Regions from separate parts of the Paenibacillus sp. FSL K6-2524 genome, predicted to be linked through region 1. Evidence: a T-box and tRNA genes for the amino acid it is inferred to sense, from the RefSeq annotation. Region 1 holds a T-box; the other holds one or more tRNA genes.
What was found. The T-box of region 1 lies ahead of NST85_RS22925 (valine--tRNA ligase). A T-box ahead of a tRNA ligase gene usually reads a tRNA of that ligase, here a tRNA-Val.
Positions count from the first base shown of each region.

Region 2: it has a tRNA-Val gene. The T-box ahead of NST85_RS22925 (valine--tRNA ligase) is inferred to sense a tRNA for this amino acid. The anticodon was not compared.

Region 1 covers NZ_JBBOSP010000001.1:4,960,325-4,964,756, forward strand. Annotated here, with positions in the region: gene NST85_RS22925 (valine--tRNA ligase) at 1-2,224, opposite strand, end outside; T-box leader at 2,336-2,592, opposite strand; gene NST85_RS22930 (LysM peptidoglycan-binding domain-containing protein) at 2,724-3,959, opposite strand; gene NST85_RS22935 (RluA family pseudouridine synthase) at 4,099-4,432, opposite strand, start outside.
Region 2 covers NZ_JBBOSP010000001.1:4,238,941-4,243,372, reverse strand. Annotated here, with positions in the region: gene trhO (oxygen-dependent tRNA uridine(34) hydroxylase TrhO) at 1-873, opposite strand, end outside; gene NST85_RS19550 (polysaccharide deacetylase family protein) at 1,048-1,806, opposite strand; gene NST85_RS29365 (YjcZ family sporulation protein) at 2,075-2,209, shown strand; tRNA gene NST85_RS19545 (tRNA-Val) at 2,382-2,453, opposite strand; gene NST85_RS19540 (hypothetical protein) at 2,611-2,835, shown strand; gene NST85_RS19535 (GNAT family N-acetyltransferase) at 3,099-3,545, shown strand; gene NST85_RS19530 (DUF3892 domain-containing protein) at 3,627-3,866, shown strand; gene NST85_RS19525 (MBL fold metallo-hydrolase) at 3,951-4,432, opposite strand, start outside.

The sequences.
Region 1 (4,432 bases):
CGATCAGAAGGTTCATCTCCTGAACAGCATCTGGCGCTTCAAGTGCTGGATCATACTGTGGCCACTCAGCAAGCGTAATCGTCTCGCCAGAATGCGGCAAATGCTGCCATATTTCCTCGGAAATAAACGGCATGAACGGGTGGATCAACCGCAACGTACGGTCAAGCACATACGCAAGAACGGATTGAGTCTTCCGTTTAGCATCCGCATCTTCACCGTAGAAGGACAACTTAGCGAACTCAATGTACCAGTCGCATAGATCATCCCAGATAAAGTTGTAAAGTACACGTCCAGTTTCACCGAAGTCATACGCATCAATTAGACGAGTTACTTCACGAGCCGTCTCATTAAAGCGGTGTAAAATCCAACGATCCGAGGTAGAAAGATCACCACTGATATCGATATCGTCGTAGGTTACTCCTTCTAAATTCATGAGCGCAAAACGAGAAGCATTCCATATTTTGTTGGCGAAATTACGGGACTGCTCTACACGTTCCCAGCGAAAGCGCAAATCCTGACCTGGTGTACTACCTGTCGAAATCATATAACGCATAGCATCCGCACCATATTGGTCGATAACCTCAATCGGATCAACACCGTTACCAAGTGACTTAGACATCTTCCGGCCTTCGCTATCACGAACAAGACCATGCATAAGCACATCTTTGAATGGAATTTCATCTGTAAATTCGAGCGCCGTAAAGATCATACGAGCTACCCAGAAATAGATGATATCGTACCCAGTAACGAGCACATCCGTTGGGAAAAACCGTTTGAAATCTTCACTGTTCTCATCCGGCCAACCGAGTGTAGAGAAGGGCCACAATGCTGAGCTGAACCATGTATCCAAAACATCATTATCTTGTCTCAGATCATCCTTGCCTAATTTCTCGCGAGCTTCTTCCTCACTATGAGCTACTACCATTTCTCCAGTTGATTCACTGTACCAAGCTGGAATCCGATGACCCCACCACAATTGACGTGAAATACACCAGTCTCGAACATTCTCAATCCATTGTAAATATATTTTTTCAAACCGATCCGGAATGAAATTAACGCCTTTCCCACTCTTTTGAGCGGCAATAGCGGCTTCAGCTAATGGCTTCATCTTTACGAACCATTGTGTTGACAAATACGGCTCCACGACAGCACCGGAGCGTTCACTATGACCTACTTGATGAACATGATCTTCTATCTTGATCAGAACTCCCATTTCTTGAAGGTCCTTCACAATCAAGGTACGACACTCGCTGCGATCTAAGCCTTGGTATTTGCCTGCAGCCCCGTTCATCGTTCCGCTCTCATCCATAACTGTGATCTGCGGAAGATCGTGACGTAGCCCAACTTCAAAGTCGTTAGGATCATGCGCCGGAGTAATCTTAACAGCACCACTTCCGAAATCCTTTTCTACATATTCATCCGCAATAATCGGAATTTCACGTTCAATAATTGGCAAAATCAACGATTTACCAATCAAATGACGGTATCGCTCATCCTCAGGATGAACTGCCACAGCCGTATCTCCGAGCATCGTCTCAGGACGTGTCGTTGCAACAGTAATATAGCCGGATCCATCCTTGAGTGGATATTGCAGATGGTACAGATGGCCGTTAACCTCTTTGTACTCAACTTCAATATCAGAAATTGCCGTACGAGCTGCTGGATCCCAGTTAATAATATACTTGCCCCGGTAAATCAGCCCTTTTTCATGTAGCTTAACAAATACTTTACGAACCGCTTGAGATAGACCCTCGTCGAGCGTGAATCGTTCACGTGAATAGTCAAGGGAAAGCCCCATTTTTGCCCACTGATCACGAATCGTATCGGCATATTGATCTTTCCATTCCCACACTTTTTCTAAGAATTTCTCACGTCCTAGATCATAGCGCGTAAGACCCTGTTCCCGCAGCTTTTGCTCTACTTTCGTCTGCGTGGCAATCCCAGCATGGTCTGAACCTGGTAGCCAAAGAGCATCATAACCCTGCATCCTTTTCGTACGAATTAAAATATCCTGTAACGTAAAATCCATGGCATGTCCGATATGCAGCATACCCGTTACGTTTGGAGGCGGGATAACGATCGTATAAGGCTTGGCATCAGGTCTTTGCCCTGCTTTAAAGAAGTTACCTTCCTGCCAATAGCGGTACCATTTCTGCTCTGCTGCTTTTGGATCATACGTTGTCGGCATATCAGCCGAAGTTTGCTGCTCATTTTTCTCTGTCATTATTATTCAACCTCCGTTACATTTAAGCGTATCTTGGCAAAATTGAGCTAATCCTGAGGATGGGGTGCCTGCATTACTTCACTTTGGTAGAAAACACAAAAAGCCCTCGTCTCAAAGGACGAAAGGCTTTACTTTCGCGGTACCACCTTTGTTTCACGCATAAATCTCCGCCTTCCTCAGGGATAACGGATATAGATTCGTGACACTCAATGCAGATAACGGCTGCTTGCCGGCCCGTTCTAACTTATAATGCTCAAACAGGCGACTCCCGGGCGACTTCGATCAGCTACATCCTACGGAATCTTTCAGCGATACAATTCCGCTCTCTGAAGGGTTTACTGCCTACTCTTCCCGTTCCAAGTCTTTAATAAGATATCCTAAATTCATCTATAACATCATAACTTGGATAGGTCCGAGAGTCAATATAACGACTTTCCTGTATAATTGACGAGCTTAAAAATAAAAAAACCTGCGCATCCGTAGCGCAGGAGACCTTATATTATGGGATGTAGAGCACTTGACCTTCTGATATAATCTGTTCGGACAAACGATTATAAAGTTGAAGCTCCCGGTTACTAAGATGGTATCGTTGGGCGATATCATCGAGCGTCTCTTCACGTTGAACAATGACGAGCTTCACTTTGCGAAAAGGAGTCTTCTCATCTACATTTCCGATGAACAAGTTTTTCCAGTATACTTCCTCGGTGTCTCTAGGTTCCGTACTAGATTCAGCTAATATTTCTTCCTCTTCTACCAAGGCTTCAACTTCACTACCTATTCGTTTGGAGGGCAATAGTTTAGTTATACCAAAACTATTTTCTTGTTCTTCATCGCTACCTTTTTTACTACCTACTGCAATTTTTAGTTCTTTCTTCTCTTCTACTTGCACCGATGCAACAGCTTCCAAGTCTTCTTGTACATCTTCTGTCGTCTCGAACTGTACCTCTGCATCAACAGGAATAGCATCCTCAGGTCCCAAATCAGCGGAAACCTGTTCATGCTGATGTTGTTCCGCTGCTTGCGCAATTTCCGCTACTTCAGCAGTTTGATTCACTCTAGAGGTAGTAAAAACTTTCTCTTTGAACCAAACGTTACTATTCGATTCAGGGGTATACTCCGGTTCTGCTACCACTTCCACTGATTCAGGAACTCCATATTCCTTGTCCGCCCATAGTGTCGGTGACAACAACTCGGAGGAATCCTCTGTCCACGACAAAACTTCTTCAGCGTCTTCCTGCTCGTCCGTATCCCGACCTTCAGAGGACTCTTCTGTCAAACCAAACTGCGGAATTTCCGCATCACTCCGGTTATCCTGCACCGTATCATGTTCGGCAGTAAATTCCCTTCCTCCCCACTCGCGCCTCTCCGTCACCAAAGAGGAGGTCTCAATTCCTTGCAGCGATAGAACGCCTGTGATATTCAAACTGCGGGCGCTAAGAAGATCAACATCGAAATTCTCAATTTCTACTGCGATATCCTCCAGCCGATTCACTCGACTGAGCGGAATCGTGATTTCCACTGGAATCCAGTGCTCTAATTCGCGAGTTTCCCCCTCCCCGCGGTATAACCCCGACAACAGCAAATGCCCGCGAAGCGCGGCGTACTCTTCACCGGGAATGACCTGAATTTTCGGGTAAAGTTCAATCTCCTCCAACTCATCAATACCAATTACATCATCCGATAAATGAACGCGTTCATAAATATCGAATCGCAGTCCGTAGGATTGATCAACCAAGAGCAATTACCTCCTTTCAGCATATCCAAACATGATTTTTCATCCATAGCTGTTCATGATCCAAATCATCGCTCGTTTTATTTATATGCTTAAAAAAAGAGTGCATGCCTTATTTTTACGTATCTCTCTCCTATGTTTCTTAGCCCTGTAATTGCTCGTGTAAAATGGTCATAGCGCTAGGCCACGGATCCACCACATCAATCATTTCTCCACTTAATGGATGCCTGAAGGAGAGCTTCTCACCGTGAAGCGCTTGATGAGGAATTAAGGCTGTACTTCCTCCGTATATTGAATCTCCAACCAATGGATGTCCTACATGACTCATATGGACGCGAATTTGATGTGTTCGTCCTGTCTCTAGCGTTAGGCGAACCAGACTTGCCGAAGGATAAATCTCTAGCACTTCGACTCGTGTTACCGCATGTTTCCCCGTAGGAGAAATCCGCCGCCGTTGATTATGATGTCGATCCTTG
Region 2 (4,432 bases), 720 kb from region 1:
TTCTTTGCATGCATCGGAACAAAAGCCATGGTGATGCGTTTCGCAATCTTCACAGCTAACATACTGAAGGTTACACACAGGGCAATTAATATAACGGTCATGTGTTACCCCACAATGGTGACAGCTTGCAATAACGATGTCTTCGTTGGTTTGATTAATTGGTACGGAGATGCGTTCGTCGAACACATAACATTTTCCGTCAAATAGCCGTCCCTTAGTTTCGGGGTCTTTACCGTAAGTTACAATTCCACCCTCAAGCTGTGCGACATCCGAAAAGCCTTCATTCATAAGAAATCCGGTCAATTTCTCACAACGGATTCCACCTGTACAATAAGTTAATACTTTTTTGTCTTTATATTGGCTCATATTTTGCCGAATCCAATCTGGGAATTCACGGAAAGATTCCACATCAGGGCGAATGGCTCCACGGAAATGGCCAATTTCATATTCATAATCGTTGCGTCCATCAATGACTATGACATCGTCTTCTTGCAATTGTTCATAGAATTCGTTGGGGGATAATCGCTTACCACTCAGTTTATTGGGATCAAGCTCATGTTCATATCGGAATGTAACCAGTTCCTCTTTGTGCCTTACAAATATTTTCTTGAATGCGTGTTCTTCCGCTTCATCTATCTTAAATACAATGTCTGCAAACAGTGGATTGGAGCGAAGATCGTTCATGTAACGTTCGGTTTGTTCTACTGTTCCCGATACGGTTCCGTTAATCCCCTCGGAGGCGATAAGAATACGTCCTTTAACTCCAAGATTTTTGCAATATTGCAAGTGCTCTGCCGTAAATATTGCCGGATCAGAAATGGGTACAAATTTATAAAATAATAATATGCGGTAAGATGTTTTGGTTTTGTTCATTATATATCACCTGTCTATATTGGATTCTACTGAATTGTAGTGAATTTCTGTTACTTAGTCAATATAAAAGTATAGTAAGTATGTTATCTGAAAAAAGGGATGACCCTCACTATGGAGGATCATCCCTTTATATTCGCACCTTTAAGAGTAGCAATTGAGTTTAAGGCATGGAAATTATTGAGTTACTTTGATGTGGTGATCTTGATCGGATTTTTGGGATAGCAGTTGTGACACGGTTACAAATGAATACCCCCGTTTTTGCAGTTCAGGTAATATGATCTTTAGTGCTTCTGAGGTTTGTGAGCTATTGTATACATAATCATGCATAAGAATAATGTCACCATTCCGAACATTATTTAGCACTTTATTGACTATCCTTTGTACCCCAGGAGCCTTCCAATCTTTTGTATCCTGATGCCATGACCATAAGATCAACTGTAGATTATTTTCCTTGGAGATATTAATAATGTTTTGATTGTAGGATCCTCCAGGTGGACGAAATAGTACCGCTGTTTGACCAGTCGCCTGGCTAATCGCTTGTTGCGTCTTCGTCAATTCAGACAGGATACTGTCTCTACCTAGATTCTGGAAGGAAGGGTGATGATAAGAATGGTTGCCAATTTCATGTCCTTTACTTAGTTCCATTCGAACAATTTCAGGAAAACGATCAACTCGATCTCCAACGACGAAGAAGGTGGCTTTGGCCTGATATTGTTCTAACACGTCTAGAATTTTTGGTGTTTGCCTTTGATCAGGACCATCATCGAATGTAAAGGCGATCGTCTTTTTTTCAGTCGGAACTTCCCATACGATATCACCGCGTTCCTCATAAAAGCTCCTGTCTCTAAGTTGTGAAGCTGGATGCGCATCAGCATAACCCCCATATAATGCTACTGTTACGGATAATATCAACAATGTTTTAAGTTTGAGCATCAGTGCTTTATCCTCCATTTTTAAAATTGCAAACCACAACATGTTTAGTTATTTTGCTTAAACTGGACTATTTTATCCGTGGGTTAAAAGTGAAGGTTTGATTCCAATGAAGATCGTTGTTCTTTAGCTTGATTTTGGTCTAGTACAAGCGCTGATAATTTAGGCAGTGAAAAAGACTACAGCGGTACAATGAACCAGGTCGAATAGTAGACGTTAGAATAGGATGAGATGTGAGCTAAACACTAAGTTAAACATAAGGAGGATACACATGAACGGTATAGTTGGAGGGTTTGGAGAGTGTGGTAGACCAAAACCTGTTTGTTGTGGAATAGGGACATCAACCGGAGTAATTTTAGTTTTGTTCATATTGCTTGTGATCGTATCAAGAGCCTGCTTACGGTAACTATGAAATGAATTGTTTGTATAAAGCTCTACCGACTTCGACCGGTGGGGCTTTTTCCATGATGACACTTTGGAAATTCCGTCCCCAAACCACCCTCAAATCCTCAACAAAGTCAATTTCACATAAACAAACAAAAACCCCTGAGGCCAATGGCCTCAAGGGTTTTTTAGTATGATCTGCAGTGGGATCGAACCACTGGCCCCTACCCTGTCAAGATAGTGCTCTCCCGCTGAGCTAGCAGATCATGAATATAGCGAATGTAAAATTTATATTAGCAGGATGGGAGGGGAATGTCAAACTATTTTAAGCGTTTTTATCATAGTTTGATGCGTATAAAGCGACCCCCACGAGACAACAATGAATCATACGACGATAAACGGAAAGTGGGTTGAGTTGTAAGGATGCGAAACGACAAACAATTTCGATTGTTAACGCAGGAGTCTATTCCTAGAAGACTAGTTCTAATCATAGGAATTACTTCGCTATTAGTAGTAAGTGGGTGTAACTTATCGCCTGACCCTGAAACTCTGCAGCGACAAGTAAGTAAATCATCGTGGTCCGGTCCCTCAGTTTCGAATGGAGTATATGGCCCAGGTATAATAGATGACATTTACTCTAAAGAATAGCGCGCTCTAAGCTTGATTAGTCTTCGTCCCATTTGCGAGAATAGCCTTTTTTTGTTGTATAGTACATTAATATGATTAATATAACAGTAATTAATACAGCGGCAGCGATCGTAATTCCAAGGACCATTGTTCGGACAACTCCTCTTTTTACGGTTTCAATATACTTAGTTTTCAATTTAATTCAACTATACATGACTACCAATTTTTTGTATAATGATGCAATTCGAGCTTACGAAAAGACAACATGGGAGGAATCAATATCAATGACTGCCGCTATAATTATACATGTAAAAAATGAAGAACAATTAGAGCATTGCCTGGATATTCGCAAGGAAGTGTTTGTAAAGGAGCAAATGGTACCCATTGATCTGGAGATTGACGAATATGATGTGATCAGTCCTGATGTGCATCATGTGTTGATAGAGCAAGATGGTACGTATGCTGCTACAGGAAGACTGACCTATTATAAGGACAATTCAGCTAAAATGCAGAGAATTGCTGTTCATAAAGCATTTCGTTCTCAAGGTATCGGTAAAATACTGCTTTTGGCCTTGGAGGAGCTCGCTCGTGAACTAGGATTAAGTAAGTCCGTTCTCGACGCACAGTGCCAAGCTGAGCCGTTCTACCAGAAGATCGGTTACGAGACAATATCTACTGAGCCATTCGATGACGCTGGTATTCCTCACGTACGGATGGAAAAACCGCTTTAATAATAAATAGAAATATGAATATAGGACAAACTATAATCATCCCTAACAGGGACATCAAGAACTGAGGAGATGTGATATAGAATGGGACCTAACACCAGAGAAACATTTATCGCGGTTCAGAAAAATGGAGATGGTGATTTAACATCATTCAAAACTTCCAGTGGACGAATCTTGGATTATGAACAAGCCTTGCAGGAAGTAAATGCCGGAGCGATCGCCGGTGTAAATGTGTTTAAGGGTAGAGATGGGGAAATGTATATTCGTGGTGACGCCGATGGAGATCCAAGTAACAATCTTGATGCGTTACCCAATTTTCAATAAATATAACTCGTATTGTAGTAAGCAGGCGCTCAGATTGAAATCTGGGCCTGCTTTTTTTTGCGTTAGAGCAAGGACATAATCTACCTATAGGGTATAAATTTTATGTTGTTGCAGAAAATTCATTTCCCCAATTTCCCGAGCGTACATTTCCATTTCATCACCGTAATGCATGAGGGAAATCTTCTCTTGGATTTCGGTTGGCAAGGAGAGTAGCTCTTGAAGCGTTGTATGTACCTCACCTTTTCCGGTAAGTTGCACTTCATGAGCTATTTTGCGGCAACCTCGTTCATAGACCAGATGTTTCAACAAGTCAGGTTGGAATATCATATCCGCACTGTAGAACACTTCGTCGTTAATATATAGTGAGTAGCTAGCTTTTCCCGGAATGTGAGGAGTTTGAATTAGTTCTACGGTGAGGTCATTGCACAATGGGGTAGATTGACCCTCCGTCAACAATCTAACTTCGAAGAAATCTTCTAATGAAGTGGACTCATCCTGCTCCATTCCACCCCTTAGTGTGTTGTCCCAGAGTGGACTTACCAGCTTGTCAGCTATATAGAGAACAG